4 regions of the Clostridium sp. JNZ X4-2 genome follow, and region 4 is predicted to be linked to each of the others. Evidence: a T-box and tRNA genes for the amino acid it is inferred to sense, from the RefSeq annotation. Region 4 holds a T-box; the other regions hold tRNA genes.
What was found. The T-box of region 4 lies ahead of ACYUJ6_RS13235 (valine--tRNA ligase). A T-box ahead of a tRNA ligase gene usually reads a tRNA of that ligase, here a tRNA-Val.

Region 1 (3,970 bases), 850 kb from region 4:
ACATAGGGGACATAGCAGAAACCTACATTTTTATTTAATTCTTTGAATTTTAACATATTTTCAGCTTCTAAATTAAAATCTAATTCCTGTTTAGTTGAAAAAAGTAATTCGTCTAAAGCTTCCTCAGGGTCAATTAATGCTTCTTTGAATTTGATTTTAGTAAGTTTTATAATTCTATACAATATGTATATATCTGTTTCCATCTTTTCTTTTATATCAGGTCTTTGTATTTTTACAATGACATTTCTCCCGTCTTTTAAGACTGCATTGTGTACTTGTGCAATAGAGCCTGAGGCCAGGGGAATCTTTTCAAAATTCAAGAAACAATCTTCTATATTTTTACTGAATTCATCAAAAAATACGTTGTTTATATTTTCATGCTTTTCTGGAAGTACATCATCTTGAAGCTTTGAGAGTTCTTCAATATATTGTGAAGGTAGTATATCTGGTCTTGAACTTAATATTTGACCTATCTTTATAAAAGTAGGTCCAAGTTCTTCAAAAGCTCTTCTTAGATTTTCAGGAGATTTTTCTTTATTATGATTTTTAGTATATACTAAAAACTTAAAACCATATTTGGCTAGTACCTTCATTATTTCTTTAAATCTTTTTGAGTATCGGTTTTGCATGGCATATATTTAACGACTAAAGCTTTAAGCTTTAGTCATCTCCATTACTTATTTTATTTTCAAGTTTGGTTAATCTCTCATTTATTGATGATATATCTTCTTTAGAAGCAAGATTCATACTGTCCAATATTGACAGCAAATCAGTTTTGCTTATGGGTTTTATCTCTTCTTTTTTAGCTATGACTGTTTTTTTTAATTCTTCGGATAATTGTTTCCCCTCATCTACTGTTATTTTTCCCTTTTGGACCATTTCCTCAATTAATTTTACTGATTTTTCATAAGTATATGCAGCTGAACCTATGCCTGCCAAAAATAAATTTTTTAATTCATTAATCATATTTGTTCCTCCTCCATAAATTTAAATTTATAAATAAATCATCTTATAATCCACATGATTGAAAATCAGTAGGATTTTAGATGTTATTAAAACTCTTTCTGATAAAATTTGCGAAAAAAATTGACAATTTTCATAAATTATAATAGAATATGAGGGTAGCAACTATATATGCGCTCGTAGCTCAGTAGGATAGAGCAGCGGTTTCCTAAACCGCGTGCCGGAGGTTCGACTCCTCTCGGGCGCACCATAAAGTCTTGTGAATACGGTATTTACAGGGCATTTGTTTTATAAAAATTATTATCTGTTTTAAATAGTATATCCTTATTCTATATTTATATTTTATTTATCAATATTGATTTATATGTTTGTTTGAAATAATAAAATATTTTAGTTTAAGCTTGAATAGAAAATAACTTGAAATATTTAGTTTTTGAGGTATCTATATGATGGATTTCATGCTTGAAGCTATAAAACAAGCCAGAATAGCATTAGAGTTAGGTGAAGTTCCAGTAGGGGCTGTTATAACAAAAAATCAGAAGCTTATATCAAAAGCATGTAACTTAAAAGAAACATTGAAGGATTCTACTGCTCATGCAGAAATTATTGCTATAAAAGGTGCTTCAAAAATACTTAAAAATTGGAGATTAAAAGACTGCAGCATGTATGTTACTTTGGAACCGTGTCCTATGTGTGCAGGAGCTATACTGCAGTGCAGAATTAGTAAATTGTATATAGGAACATTTGATCCAAATGCAGGAGCCTGTGGTTCTGTAGTGAATGTAGTGCAAAATAAATATCTAAACCATTGGACTAATATTCAATGGGATTATAATGAAGAATGCAGCAATATATTGGATGAGTTTTTTAAAAAAAGAAGATGAGAATTTCTGAAATTTTATATGGAGACGTATCGAAGAGGTCATAACGAGAACGACTCGAAATCGTTTGAGCGGTGTTGAGCCGCTCCGTGGGTTCGAATCCCACCGTCTCCGCCATATATAAAATTTAGTTTGTTTCAAAAATAGGTAAGCTAATACATTTTGGAGGCATAGCTCAGCTGGTTAGAGCGTACGGTTCACATCCGTAAGGTCGAGGGTTCGAGCCCCCCTGTTTCCACCAAAGAATTTATAAAAACTGTCGTATTAGAAATAATGCGGCGGCTTTTTTGTATTCAGAATACCACAGGTTTTACCTGTGGTTCTAAAAAGCTTATAGCTATGAGTAGAAAAAAGAAAAACTCCAATATAAAATAGAAGTGGGTTTGCCAACCACAACTAAAATATATTGGAGGTGTGTCCGAAATGGACAATAATAGTTTAGCACACAGCAAATGGAATTGTAAATATCACATAGTTTTTGCACCAAAGTATAGAAGACAGATAATATATGGAAAGATAAAGTCAGATATAGGAGTAATACTAAGAAAATTGTGTGAACATGAGGATGTAGAAATTATTGAGGCAAATGCATGTAAGGATCACATACATATGCTTGTAAGTATACCGCCTAAATTAAGTGTATCACAGTTTATGGGATATCTTAAAGGTAAAAGTTCATTAATGATTTTTGATAGACATGCAAATTTAAAATATGGATATGGCAATAGGCAATTTTGGTGTAAAGGGTACTACGTTGATACTGTAGGAAGGAATAAAAAAATTATAGAAGAATATATAAAAAATCAAATACAAGAAGATTTAACATACGAACAAATGAGTTTAAAAGAATATATTGACCCATTTACGGGTGACAAAATAAAAAAAAGCAAGAAATAAAGCACCTTTTAGGTGCAGCCTGTGAAGGCATGCGGTTGGCAGACCGTTCAGTGTGCGAGTAGCACTGCCAGTAACATGCCCTTATAGGGCTTGAGCAAGCCACCTCTTTTAGGGGTGGTTATGATTCGATATTCTTTTTTCTCTGTCATATGGCTTGTCCTCCGTTTTCTGATTTTTGATGGCGGATCAAAAGTCAGAAGCGGAGGAGATCGGCAGCGCGGTTTGACAGGAACGCTACTGTCAAGCTCCAAATATAGGATTATATGTAAAACAAGTAGGAAATTTGTCGAAAAAAATAAGTCAGCACTATGCCCATAGCAAAATGCTGACTTTTTTAGCTTTGCAAGATTAAATTGTTGGGGTGAAGGGGGGTATGTACAGGTTGCTCTGTCTCTATTTACACCTCGAAAAGGGATAAAAGCGGAATATCTTCATATGGATACCTCTCTTGCCATAGCCCAGCGAAAGCCGGTATCCTGATACCTGAAGCATTTGTTAAAAGCCACAAAAGCCTGCCCTTCAAGTTGAAGGGCAGGCTTCGCTTAACTTTTAGTAGCCAGACTATCATAGCACATGAAGTGCATTAGACCCTCGGCTTTGCGTCCCCGCTTTTTAGTGGGTTTGCCCTTGGCTATATTTATTTTGCATTAAATCAAGTCTTATTTAATTTTCTCTTAATACTATTATCTCAGGTACTGCTCACATGCTTTTGAGCAGTAATCCCAGATAACCTTTTGTCCTTCCTCCGAGAACCACTTTGGATCGATATTCTTCTCCTTACAATCTCCATAAAATTTACCGGTCACGCCCTCTACTTCGGGAGATGTCATCATGTAAATGCCGCATTCCGCAGCCTTGGCGATCGGCCAGGAATAATCTCGGTACTGCTCCATCAAGGCCTTCATCTCAGGTATCTCTCCTGACACTCTCTGCAAACCAGTATCAAGTGCGGTGCCCGGCTCTGTGCAGTTTACCGTTACATTTTTAATTCCCTTTTTCTGAATATTCTCGTTTAGCTGCCGCATGGTCCACCAGACGTAAAGCTTTGACAGGCCATAGGCCGCATAAAGAGAGTAATGGTTTTCGAGCTCAATATCGTCCAGAATCGGATCACCGCCCTGCTGATAGGATTCGGAAGACTGTGCAACGATTCTTGCGGATTCGCTCTTCTCAAGAAGCGGGAGAAGTAGGCTTGCCAAAAGGAATGGCGAGAGGGTATTAATGGCAAA
Region 2 (3,970 bases), 490 kb from region 4:
AAAATGGAAGTCATTTTTACTGGTGATGATATAACCTTAATAGATTGAAAATGTTTTATTGGTGTTAAAAAATTTGTCTATATATCTACAATAAGATATTATTATAATAGAGATAATATGAATGAATTAGTGAATAAAGTATTACTTCAGCCATATTTAAAATTAGATTCAAACGTATATTGCTGGTATTGCTGAATATATCCTCATTGCCATTTGAATCAACTATGCCTATTATTGAGGAGTCTCCTACATTGGGAAGAGATTTTCCCACTCCTTTGCCGGGATGAACAGGAAAGTCTCTTGCCTGTATTTCTCCAATGGTTTTGGAATCTCCTAAACAGGCATCAATACCTATAATGTTGCTATGGGGATGAAGCAATTTTATTTCATTTAGTCTACTTTCAATGTTTAAAGCATGTATGGGCTCTGAAATTGTACCATAAACCGGCAGGGGAAAGTGCTTGCACTTTAGCAGGGTACCTACTAAAGGGCCAAGACAGTCCCCTATATATCTATCTGTACCTATACATACGATGATGGTATCCTTGTTGATGTGATCTTTTAAAAAATAGGCTAAATCGTAATATGCCAGTGGATTCTTATAGTTGGATTTTACTTTATTCAATATATTTCACCTTCTTTATGTGTATGCAGTGCCTATGGATAGTATCCAAAGAGAATACTATATATAATTTATATGATGGAATTATGTAAATTATTATGTCTAAATCACAGGTATGTGATTTCTGAAGGAATAACGAGATACATGAAGAAATAAACATTTAACATTAGATTTTAATGTAATATGAAATTTGAAAATAATTGCACAAAAATGTATACTAAACTACGTTAAACGCCTTTATGTTCTATTTTAGTGTACTTATATGAAATAAATAAGCTGGCATAGCTCAGCAGGTAGAGCAACTGACTTGTAATCAGTAGGTCGTGGGTTCGAAGCCTACTGCCAGCACCAAATGTGGAGGAATTCCCGAGTGGCCAAAGGGGGCAGACTGTAAATCTGTTGTCAGTGACTTCGATGGTTCGAATCCATCTTCCTCCACCAAATATTGGGGGCGCATAGCTCAGCTGGGAGAGCATCTGCCTTACAAGCAGAGGGTCACAGGTTCGAGCCCTGTTGTGCCCACCACATTATAACAAAATAAGCTGGCATAGCTCAGCAGGTAGAGCAACTGACTTGTAATCAGTAGGTCGTGGGTTCGAAGCCTACTGCCAGCACCAAATGCGGAGGAATTCCCGAGTGGCCAAAGGGGGCAGACTGTAAATCTGTTGTCAGTGACTTCGATGGTTCGAATCCATCTTCCTCCACCATAAAAAGCACTGTTAGGGTGTTTTTTATTTTATTAAAATTTTTATAATTGTTGTAAATCAATAATATAGACTCTTATCCAGAGAGGCGGAGGGAAAAAGGCCCGATGAAACCCGGCAACCAGTAGAAGTTTTGCCAAGGTGCCAATTCCTGCAAGTTAATTTTGCAAGATAAGAGAGCAGTTAATTATTTAACCTCTTCTTATTTGAAGAGGTTTTTATTTTTTATACAGTATGGAGGTATTGAAAATGAAAAAATTATTTACGTCTGAGTCAGTTACAGAAGGTCATCCAGATAAAATGTGCGATCAAATTTCAGATGCAATTCTGGATGCCATATTAAAACAAGACCCGTATGGAAGAGTAGCATGTGAAACTGCTACTACTACAGGTATGATTTTGGTTATGGGAGAGATATCAACTAAATGCTATGTAGATATTTCTAAAATAGTTAGGAAAACTGTAAAGGAAATAGGATACACCAGAGCCAAATATGGATTTGATTGTGATACCTGCTCAGTGCTGAGCTCAATTGATGAACAATCATCAGATATAGCTATGGGAGTCAATCAATCCCTGGAAGCCAAAAAAGGACAGATGGAGGAAACAGATGCCATAGGAGCAGGAGATCAAGGTATGATGTTTGGATTTGCCACTAATGAAACTCCGGAATATATGCCTATGCCCATAAGTTTGGCTCATAAGCTGGCAAAAAGACTGGCACAGGTTAGAAAGGATGGAACTTTAAGGTACTTGAGACCAGACGGAAAAACTCAGGTGACTATAGAATATGATGATAATAAACCCATTAGAGTTGATACTATAGTTGTATCTGCACAGCATGATGAACTGGTAACTAAAGAACAAATTGAAAGTGATATAATTGAACATGTTATAAAGCCTGTTGTGTCACAGAAGTTTCTGGATGAAAATACCAAATACTTCATAAATCCAACAGGTAGATTTGTAGTTGGCGGACCTCAGGGAGACTCTGGTCTTACAGGAAGAAAGATAATAGTGGACACCTATGGCGGATATGGAAGACATGGTGGTGGAGCATTTTCAGGGAAGGATCCAACCAAGGTGGATAGATCAGCTGCTTATGCTGCAAGATGGGTGGCAAAAAATCTGGTAGCTGCTGGTGTTGCAGATAAGTTGGAAATACAGCTTGCATATGCTATAGGTGTGGCAAAACCCGTATCTATAACTATTGATACTTTCAACACTGGAAAAGTATCAGAAGAGAAAATAGTTAATATAGTAGAGAAGGTATTTGATTTAAGACCAGCTGTTATAATAAGGGACTTGGATTTGAGAAGGCCAATATACAGACAGGTTGCAGCTTATGGGCATTTTGGAAGAACCGATATAGATTTACCCTGGGAAAAATTGAATAAGGTTGATGATATAAAAAAATATATCTAGAATTGTAGAAGCTCTGTATGTAAATTTACAGAGCTTTTTTTAAGCTAAACTTATGTGCTATAATTATATTCAAAGATATAGATTTTATATGTTTGTTAAAGTGGGAGAGAGCTTATGCAGGATTTACAGGGAATTGTAGAAGATATAATATTTCAAAATAAAGACAATGGATATGTAGTTGCTAAGATGAAAAAAAAAGAAGATACAGTAACTATAGTGGGATGCATACCTTATATAACAGAAGGACAAAACTTGAAGGTTTTAGGAGAATGGGTATTACATCCTCACTTCGGGCGCCAGTTTAAGGTCCAGGTTTGTGAAGAAATAGTACCTGATACTGCTATGGGTATAGAAAGGTATTTATCCTCGGGAATTATATCTGGTATAGGACCTGTTACTGCCAGAAAAATAGTTAAAAAATTTGGAGAAGATACTCTTCATGTGCTGGATGACAACATAAACAGACTGAGGGAAATAGAAGGTATAGGAGAAAAAAAGATAGCTTTAATAGCAGAATCTTATTCCAGACAAAATGAAATAAGAAATGTAATGATATTTTTACAAACTTATGGAGTGACTCCAAACCAATGTGTAAAAATACACAAAAAATTTGGAGCTGATTCAATACGCAAAGTAAAAGAAAACCCATATATCCTTACGGAAGAAATAGGAGGCATAGGATTCAAAACAGCGGACAGAATAGCAAGGAGCCTTGGAATAGAAAGAAACTCCCCCTTTAGAATACAAAGTGGAATAAGATATGTGGTAAATCAGTTCTGCACTTTGGGGAATACTTATATGCCCATAGATAAACTTATTAAAGAAGGAGAAGGCATACTTGGAGTAACTAAAGCGGAGTTAGAAGAAAATATATATGAAAACTCTATAAATGGGAAGATAAAGCTGGAGCAATATGATGACAATCTCTGTGTATTTCCAATGACATATTATTATTGTGAATTAAGTGTAACCAAAAAAATTTTAACCCTTGCTTTCAGTGATTACAAGGACATAGGTTTTGATGTGGATGAAGAAATTAAAAATTTTGAAGACAAAAATCATATTGAATTTGCACCTTCTCAGAAAGATGCTATTAGGGGAGCAGTAAAAAATGGTGTAGAAATAATAACAGGTGGGCCAGGCACAGGCAAAACCACCATAATCAATTGTATAATTCAATTATTTGAAAAGGCAAATTACAAGGTACTTATGGGAGCGC
Region 3 (3,970 bases), 770 kb from region 4:
CCTGAGCCGTCAGAACCAGTATGAGGAGCAGATTTGCCCCCAGTGCATAATATGAGCTTGTTACATTCATAGACTTCATTATTACAGAAAATTTTAAAGGATTTCTTGTCATAAAGTACATCAGTAACTTTAGAATTAAAATAAATGGGTATGTTTCTATCTTCAATTGCCATTTTTAATATATCCAATACAGATGAGGACTGAAGGGAAAGAGGGTACATTCTTCCATTTTCCAAGGTTATAAGAGGAAGTCCTAAGGACTCAAAAAATGTAATTGTATCCTTAACTGAAAATTTACTTAAAATATTTTCAGCAAAATGAATATTTTTACTATGATATTTGGCAAGATTTATATTTTTATTTGTTATATTACATCTGCCATTTCCAGTAGATAGTATTTTATTTCCCATTCTATTTTTGAATTCCAGTATTGCTACGCTTTTTCCATTATCTTTTGCAGTAATTGAAGCCATGATACCGGAAGCACCTGCACCAATCACAATTATTTCATAAAACAAAAATATACCCCCTTATTTTAATAAACTTTATAATATATATTTTAACTTACTTATGGTATTTTTAATATAGCTTGCAATTTTAAATTACTGTAAAAAAACATATATATTTACGAAAAGTTGTTTATAATAATATTAGAGATGAAATTATTAAAATTTATTATGAAGTATTATTATGGAAAGAGGAGATAAGGATGAAGGCTTCTAGTTTGCTATATTATAAGAATTGGGCAGTTATTGGGAATGTTTCTAAGGAGGGGAAATATGCATTTAAGATATTAAATTCTCTAAAGGCTGCAGGGTTTAATGCGGTTGGAGTAAACCCCAGGGATATTGCTGGAAATGTTTATGATTCTTTGGAAAAGGTGTTTCCTAAGGTACATGTATTGGATTTATGTATAAATCCTGCAGTGGGAATTGATATAGTTAAAGCAGCTGGCAAATTTGGAATAGATAAAATATTAATACAGCCTGGTGCGGAAAGCCAGGAAATATTGGATTTTTGCAATAATAATGGAATAGATGCCGTTGAGGGATGTGCACTTGTAGAATTATCAAAAAGACATCAAAAGTAGGAGGGCTTATTTATGTTAAAAATATATGCAGTATCCGACTCTATAGGTGAAACAGCAGAACTTGTAGCTAAGGGAACTGCCTGTCAGTTTTATTCAGACATAGAAGTTCATAGAGTTCCATATATAAAGAGTTTTGAAGATGTAAATGAATTTATAAATGGATTAGAAAGTAAAGAAAATATTATGATTATATCTACAATTGTACTTGTAGAAGTTAGGGAATTTTTAATTCAGAGATGTATAGAATCCGGCATACCTATAAGTAATATTCTAGGCCCTTGTATAAGTATGGCCTCCAGATTGTTAAACAAGATACCTGAATACAGGCCAGGTGCTGTATGGGAGATAGATTCTCAGTATTATAAAAAAATAGAAGCAGTAGAATTTGCTATTCGATATGATGACAGCAAGGACAGCTCAGGTATCAAACATGCAGATGTAGTTTTATTGGGCCTTTCTAGAACATCTAAGACGCCACTGTGCATGTATCTGGCAAACAAGGGGATAAAGGCCTTAAACATACCACTTATGCCGGAAGTACCGGTACCGGAAGAATTATTTCAAATTGACAGAAGAAAAATTGTGGCGCTTACCATAGATCCACTACATTTAATAGAAATAAGAAAGCATAGAATGGATAGGTATAATATGATGTCAACAAAATTAAAATATGCCAATGAAGAGAGAGTCCTTCAAGAATTAGAGTTTTCGGACAGGCTTATAAAAAAGCTGCATTGCAAAGTAATAGATGTGACAAAAAGGGCTGTCGAAGATACCGCACTGATAATAATGGAGTATATAGGTTATATGGGCACAAAAAATTATTAATCTTAATATATACAGGCTTGTAAACAAAAAGTTGTATAATTAATTAAAAACCTGGAAATTTTCTTAAAGTGTTGATATATAAGGATTTTAGAGGTAATATGGGGAAATATATTTGGGAATCTGAAAAAAAGGTGTTGACACTTTAACGAATATTTTGTATTATAGACTATGTTAGGTCGCCAGATATGACTTGAAAGAATACATAAGGCCCCTTGGTCAAGCGGTTAAGACACCACCCTTTCACGGTGGTAACAGCAGTTCAAGTCTGCTAGGGGTCACCAATATTATTATATGGGCGCATAGCTCAGCTGGGAGAGCATCTGCCTTACAAGCAGAGGGTCATAGGTTCGAGCCCTATTGTGCCCACCATGTAATATTATTATTTTAATATGGCTCAGTAGCTCAGCTGGTTAGAGTGCCGGCCTGTCACGCCGGAGGTCGAGGGTTCGATACCCTTCTGAGTCGCCATGTATACAGATATATATATATATTTGTAAAATCAATAATTGATTGACTTAAATGAGAAGTCTACTCTAAGGGGGAGATTTACTCATTTAAGTTGGAGATTATGATACTATGTTTTTATTTTTTATAAGGCCCCTTGGTCAAGCGGTTAAGACACCACCCTTTCACGGTGGTAACAGCAGTTCAAGTCTGCTAGGGGTCACCAATTATTATATGGGCGCATAGCTCAGCTGGGAGAGCATCTGCCTTACAAGCAGAGGGTCATAGGTTCGAGCCCTATTGTGCCCACCATGTAATATTATATTTTAATATGGCTCAGTAGCTCAGCTGGTTAGAGTGCCGGCCTGTCACGCCGGAGGTCGAGGGTTCGATACCCTTCTGAGTCGCCATATCTGCTGGCATAGCTCAGTTGGTAGAGCAACTGACTTGTAATCAGTAGGTCGTGGGTTCGAAGCCTACTGCCAGCACCATGGATAAGCCTCATAATCAAAGATTATGAGGCTTATATTTATATGGGTAAAAGGATCCTATGATTATCTATGTTTTCATAGTAATTGTAGAATGTTCCGCGGTTTAAGCCGGATTTCTAGCATAGCTCCCTTACGCTTATTTTGTTTATAGGTTTATATGTATATAGTTCAATAAAGATGTCTTTAAGCAACTGGTTTGCTCTTGAGGTCATGAATGTTCACTTCGCTTTCCCTTGGATTCATGTAATATTTTACATGTAAAGTAAAATAAAAATCAACAAAATCAGAAAAAATGTTTATTATGAATAGCCATTTCTGTAGTATAATCAGCTGTGAGGAGGAATACTATGGAGCATAATTCTTGTAGTGTAGCAGTTGAAAATGTGGATAGGTATTTTGGAAAGCAGCAAATACTTTACAATATAAACTTGGAAATATCATATTCTCAGATTTTTGGTTTACTAGGACCCTCCGGTTCTGGAAAGACAACTCTTGTGAAAATGATTTCAGGCATTGATATGCCCACTCATGGACAAATTTATGTATTAGGTGAGAAAATGCCAAAGCTTTCAATGATGAATAAAATAGGATACATGGCTCAATCCGATGCTCTCTATGGAGATATTACCGCAGAGGATAACTTGAAGTTTTTTGCAGCCATGTACAATATATCTAAAAGGGATTGCACAAAACGTATTGATGAAGTTATGGAATTAGTAAATTTATCTGAGGATTTAAAGAAAAGAGTCAGCCAATATTCAGGAGGTATGAAGCGGCGTTTGTCTCTGGCTATTGCAATGTTAAATCGACCTCCAGTACTTATTTTGGATGAACCTACAGTGGGGATTGACCCCGTACTTCGTAAATCTATATGGGATGAACTTGGTGGCTTAAGCAAAAAGGGAACTACCATTATAATTACAACACATGTGATGGATGAGGCTGATAAATGTGACAACCTTTGTATGATTCGTAATGGAAGGGTAATTGCGGCAGGTACTCCTGAGATGCTGAAAAAAAATACCCATTCCAATACTATAGAAGAAGCTTTTTTGTACTATGGAGGTAAGAGATGAAAGTTATTGCACTCACTATACGTATTTTGCATCAGCTTAGA
Region 4 (3,970 bases):
TTATATTTGTAGTTACTATTTTTACAGCCTGCGGCAGCAGTAAAAAGGATGATAAGGCTCTAGTTAATATAAAGTTGAACGAAGTTGCCAGATCTGCATTTTATGCTCCTATGTATGTGGCAATAAACCAGGGAATGTTTAAAGAACAAGGTATAAATATAGATCTTACAACGGGACAAGGGGCAGATAAAACAATGCAGCAGGTATTAAGCGGCAGCTGTGACATAGGATTTTGTGGTCCAGAACAGGTAATATATATATATAATCAAAAGCGAAAGGACTTTCCTGTATTATTTGCCCAGCTGACTACTACAGATGGCTCCTTTTTAGTGGGCAGGAATGCAGAAAAGGATTTTAAATGGGAATCTGTCAGGGGGAAGACCATAATTGGAGGAAGACCTGGTGGAGTTCCAGAAATGGCATTGGAATATGTACTTAAAGAAAATGGTATACAACCGGGAAAGGATGTAAACTTAATAACCAATTTAGCTTATACTGCAACAGCCGGTGCATTTAAGGCAAATACAGGAGATTATGTGGCTCTTTTTGAACCAACTGCCAGCATGCTGGAAAAGGATAAGAATGGTTATATATCAGCTTCAGTAGGTCAATCTGCAGGTGTATTGCCTTATACCTGTTATTTTGCCACCAAGTCTTATATATCAAAAAATCCTGAAACAATACAAAAATTCACAAATGCTATTCATAAAGGTCAGATATGGGTTCAAAAGCATAATGATAAAGAAATAGCTGAAGCCATAAAATCTTTTTTCCCGGGAACTGACGAAGATGTATTGGAATCCGTAATAAAAAACTACAGGAATATAAAAGCCTATGCTGATACTACTGTTATAAAAGAACAAAATTTAAACAGACTTATGAATATAATACAATCATATAAATCAGATCTAATACCTGAAAAGCCTCCTTTTGATAAGATAGTCAATAATTCTTTTGCAGAAAAGTCCCTTAAGTAACCGTGATTCTAAACCCAACTTACAGTTGTATAAGTAAATTAGGCTTAGAAGATATTTATTTTAAATTTCATATGTTCACAGCAATATAATTTTGATATAATAGTAGAAAATATAAATGGTAGGTGATGTGGCCCTTGAACAGTGAATATTTAAAATATATAAAAGAATATACTTTAAAAGTTGATTTCAAGAGAATGGAAAACGACATGCTCTACTTTGAAAAAATATATAGGGAAATAAGCATGAAATTTGAAAGTATGTACGGATTTTCCTATAATGAAATGGATGAGGCTTATATTCCCGGCACACTTTTAGGTGTTGACGGTAAGAAATTTGTTGCTGTATTTTTTATAGAAATAAGAGATGGCGGTAAAAATTATGGAGCTATGGTTTTTCACCCCAGCCATGGACTTGTACAGGAAGATGATTTTGAAGAAATTCTTTTAGAAGAAGAATATAAAGATATATTTCCTTATAAATATAGATTAGCTGTAAAGTTGATTAATGATTCAGCTGGAAATATATCTGAAAGATACTAATACTTTTAAACTATTTACAGATGATTCTTAAGTTCAGGTGAAGTTTGCTTACAGAGAATACTTTCATATGAACAAACTTGTATAAAAATTTCTTGACAGCTTAAAAATTAACGTTATAATAGAAAATGTATTAAATTAAATTTATTAGCTGTGAAAAAGAGGAGTAGGGACAAAATTCTATAAAGAGAGAAAAGCTGTTAGTTGAGAGGCTTTTTATATAATATATCCTGAAGGTAGCTTTGGAGCTTCTCTGCTGAAATAAAAGTAGGCAGAGGCGGTTTTCTCAATCGTTATTTTTTAAGAGCCTGTAATTTTCAGGAAAAAAGGTGGCAGCGCGGGTCTTCGTCCTTTGTGGATGAAGGCTTTTTTATATATAAGAGTATTTTAAACTTGTTAAGGAGGAGATTTAATGTCAAAAAGGCAAGAAATGGAAACTACCTATAATCCAAAGACATTTGAAGAAAAACTTTATAATAATTGGCAGGAAAAAGGGTATTTTACACCCCGTGCAGATAATAATAAAAAAACTTATACTATAGTGATACCCCCTCCAAATATTACGGGAAAATTACATCTGGGTCATGCTTTAGATGATACAATTCAGGATATACTGATAAGAACCAAAAGAATGCAGGGATATAATACTTTGTGGGTTCCAGGAGAAGATCATGCTAGTATAGCTACTGAAGTAAAGGTAGAAAAGGAACTTTTAAAAGATGGTATTGTAAAGAAAAAGATAGGAAGAGAGGCATTCCTTGAAAAGACCTGGGATTGGACTCATGAGTACAGGGAGAGAATAAGAAATCAGGTAAAAAAACTTGGATGTTCTGTAGATTTCACAAGAGAGAGATTTACCATGGATGCTGGACTCAACAAGGCTGTGAGAAAGTTTTTTGTTAAATTGTATAAGGATGGACTTATATATCAGGGGAACAGAATAATAAATTGGTGTCCGAAATGTCAGACCGCCATATCCGATGCAGAAATTGAATACAAGGAACAACAGGGATGTTTCTGGCATATAAGATATAAGATAGTTGGAAGTGATGAATATCTGGAGATAGCTACTACAAGGCCGGAAACCATGTTTGGTGATACAGCTATTGCAGTTAATCCAAAAGATGAAAGATATAAGCATTTGGTTGGAAAGACTGCCATACTTCCTATTGTGAACAGGGAGATACCAATAGTTTCCGATGATTATGTAGACATGGAATTTGGTACAGGGGCAGTAAAAATAACTCCTGCACATGATCCTAATGATTATTATGTGGGTAAAAGACATGATTTACCTGAAATTGTAATAATGAATGAGGACGGAACGATAAAGCTTCCAGGGAGCAAATATGATGGAATGGATAGATATGAAGCCAGAAAATTACTGGTAGAGGATTTAAAAAAACAGGGATTCCTGGTAAAAATAAAGGAGCATGTACATAATGTAGGATGTCATGACAGGTGCGGTACTGTTATTGAACCAATGCTCTCTAAACAGTGGTTTGTAAAAATGAAATCACTGGCAAAGCCAGCTGTTGATGTGGTAAAAAACAAAAAGGTAAAGTTTATACCTGAAAGATTTGAAAAAACCTACTTCAACTGGATGGAAAACATTCAGGATTGGTGTATTTCAAGACAGCTCTGGTGGGGACATAGAATTCCTGTTTGGTACTGCAGGGACTGTGGGCAGGTTATAGTAAGTGACACTAATCCTACAAAATGCAGTAAGTGTGGTTCAGATAACCTGGAGCAGGATAAAGATGTATTGGATACCTGGTTTAGTTCCGCACTATGGCCTTTTTCAACATTAGGCTGGCCTGACAATACAGAAGACTTAAAATGTTTTTATCCCAATAACACTTTGGTTACTGGATATGACATAATATTTTTCTGGGTGGCGCGAATGATATTTTCAGGTATATATTGTATGGATGATATTCCCTTTGAAAATGTACTTATACATGGAATTGTAAGAGATTCTCAAGGAAGAAAAATGTCTAAATCCCTTGGAAATGGTGTGGATCCTATAGAAGTAATAGAACAATATGGAGCAGATGCACTCAGATTTGCATTGATTACAGGAAATGCACCGGGCAATGATATAAGATATTATCCGGAAAAAGTAGAGTCTTCTAGAAATTTTGCCAATAAAATATGGAATGCCTCCAGATTTGTACTTATGAATTTAGATGAGGATATAATGGATAAGTACAAAAATTGCAGGGATTATAGTAGCGCAGATAAATGGATATTGTCTAAAGTGAATACATTAATAAAAGAAGTGACATATAATATAGAAAAATTTGAAATTGGAATAGCTGCTCAGAAAATATATGATTTTATCTGGGGTGAGTTTTGTGATTGGTATATAGAATTGGTTAAACCGGCCATGTATGGTGAAGATGAGCAGGCCAAGGGAGTAGCTTATAATGTATTGAACAAGGTGCTTACTGTAAG

Region 1: it has a tRNA-Val gene. The T-box ahead of ACYUJ6_RS13235 (valine--tRNA ligase) is inferred to sense a tRNA for this amino acid. The anticodon was not compared.
Region 2: it has a tRNA-Val gene. The T-box ahead of ACYUJ6_RS13235 (valine--tRNA ligase) is inferred to sense a tRNA for this amino acid. The anticodon was not compared.
Region 3: it has a tRNA-Val gene. The T-box ahead of ACYUJ6_RS13235 (valine--tRNA ligase) is inferred to sense a tRNA for this amino acid. The anticodon was not compared.

Annotation. Positions count from the first base shown of each region.
Region 1 is NZ_CM142685.1:45,216-49,185, forward strand. Features, by position in the region: gene ACYUJ6_RS00275 (ABC1 kinase family protein) at 1-593, opposite strand, end outside; gene ACYUJ6_RS00280 (phasin family protein) at 661-966, opposite strand; tRNA gene ACYUJ6_RS00285 (tRNA-Arg) at 1,137-1,213, shown strand; gene ACYUJ6_RS00290 (nucleoside deaminase) at 1,410-1,847, shown strand; tRNA gene ACYUJ6_RS00295 (tRNA-Ser) at 1,868-1,961, shown strand; tRNA gene ACYUJ6_RS00300 (tRNA-Val) at 2,009-2,085, shown strand; gene tnpA (IS200/IS605 family transposase) at 2,268-2,741, shown strand; cyclic di-GMP riboswitch class I at 3,290-3,377, opposite strand; gene ACYUJ6_RS00310 (SDR family NAD(P)-dependent oxidoreductase) at 3,425-3,970, opposite strand, start outside.
Region 2 is NZ_CM142685.1:3,244,815-3,248,784, reverse strand. Features, by position in the region: gene mreB (rod shape-determining protein MreB) at 1-48, shown strand, start outside; gene yyaC (spore protease YyaC) at 86-625, opposite strand; tRNA gene ACYUJ6_RS15625 (tRNA-Thr) at 898-973, shown strand; tRNA gene ACYUJ6_RS15620 (tRNA-Tyr) at 979-1,063, shown strand; tRNA gene ACYUJ6_RS15615 (tRNA-Val) at 1,072-1,147, shown strand; tRNA gene ACYUJ6_RS15610 (tRNA-Thr) at 1,164-1,239, shown strand; tRNA gene ACYUJ6_RS15605 (tRNA-Tyr) at 1,245-1,329, shown strand; SAM riboswitch class I at 1,400-1,504, shown strand; gene metK (methionine adenosyltransferase) at 1,576-2,751, shown strand; gene recD2 (SF1B family DNA helicase RecD2) at 2,866-3,970, shown strand, end outside.
Region 3 is NZ_CM142685.1:3,519,338-3,523,307, reverse strand. Features, by position in the region: gene ACYUJ6_RS17015 (BaiN/RdsA family NAD(P)/FAD-dependent oxidoreductase) at 1-518, opposite strand, end outside; gene ACYUJ6_RS17010 (CoA-binding protein) at 710-1,090, shown strand; gene ACYUJ6_RS17005 (pyruvate, water dikinase regulatory protein) at 1,103-1,918, shown strand; tRNA gene ACYUJ6_RS17000 (tRNA-Glu) at 2,125-2,199, shown strand; tRNA gene ACYUJ6_RS16995 (tRNA-Val) at 2,212-2,287, shown strand; tRNA gene ACYUJ6_RS16990 (tRNA-Asp) at 2,310-2,386, shown strand; tRNA gene ACYUJ6_RS16985 (tRNA-Glu) at 2,514-2,588, shown strand; tRNA gene ACYUJ6_RS16980 (tRNA-Val) at 2,599-2,674, shown strand; tRNA gene ACYUJ6_RS16975 (tRNA-Asp) at 2,696-2,772, shown strand; tRNA gene ACYUJ6_RS16970 (tRNA-Thr) at 2,778-2,853, shown strand; gene ACYUJ6_RS16965 (ABC transporter ATP-binding protein) at 3,201-3,929, shown strand; gene ACYUJ6_RS16960 (ABC transporter permease) at 3,926-3,970, shown strand, end outside.
Region 4 is NZ_CM142685.1:2,753,167-2,757,136, reverse strand. Features, by position in the region: gene ACYUJ6_RS13245 (ABC transporter substrate-binding protein) at 1-977, shown strand, start outside; gene ACYUJ6_RS13240 (hypothetical protein) at 1,112-1,516, shown strand; T-box leader at 1,658-1,869, shown strand; gene ACYUJ6_RS13235 (valine--tRNA ligase) at 1,926-3,970, shown strand, end outside.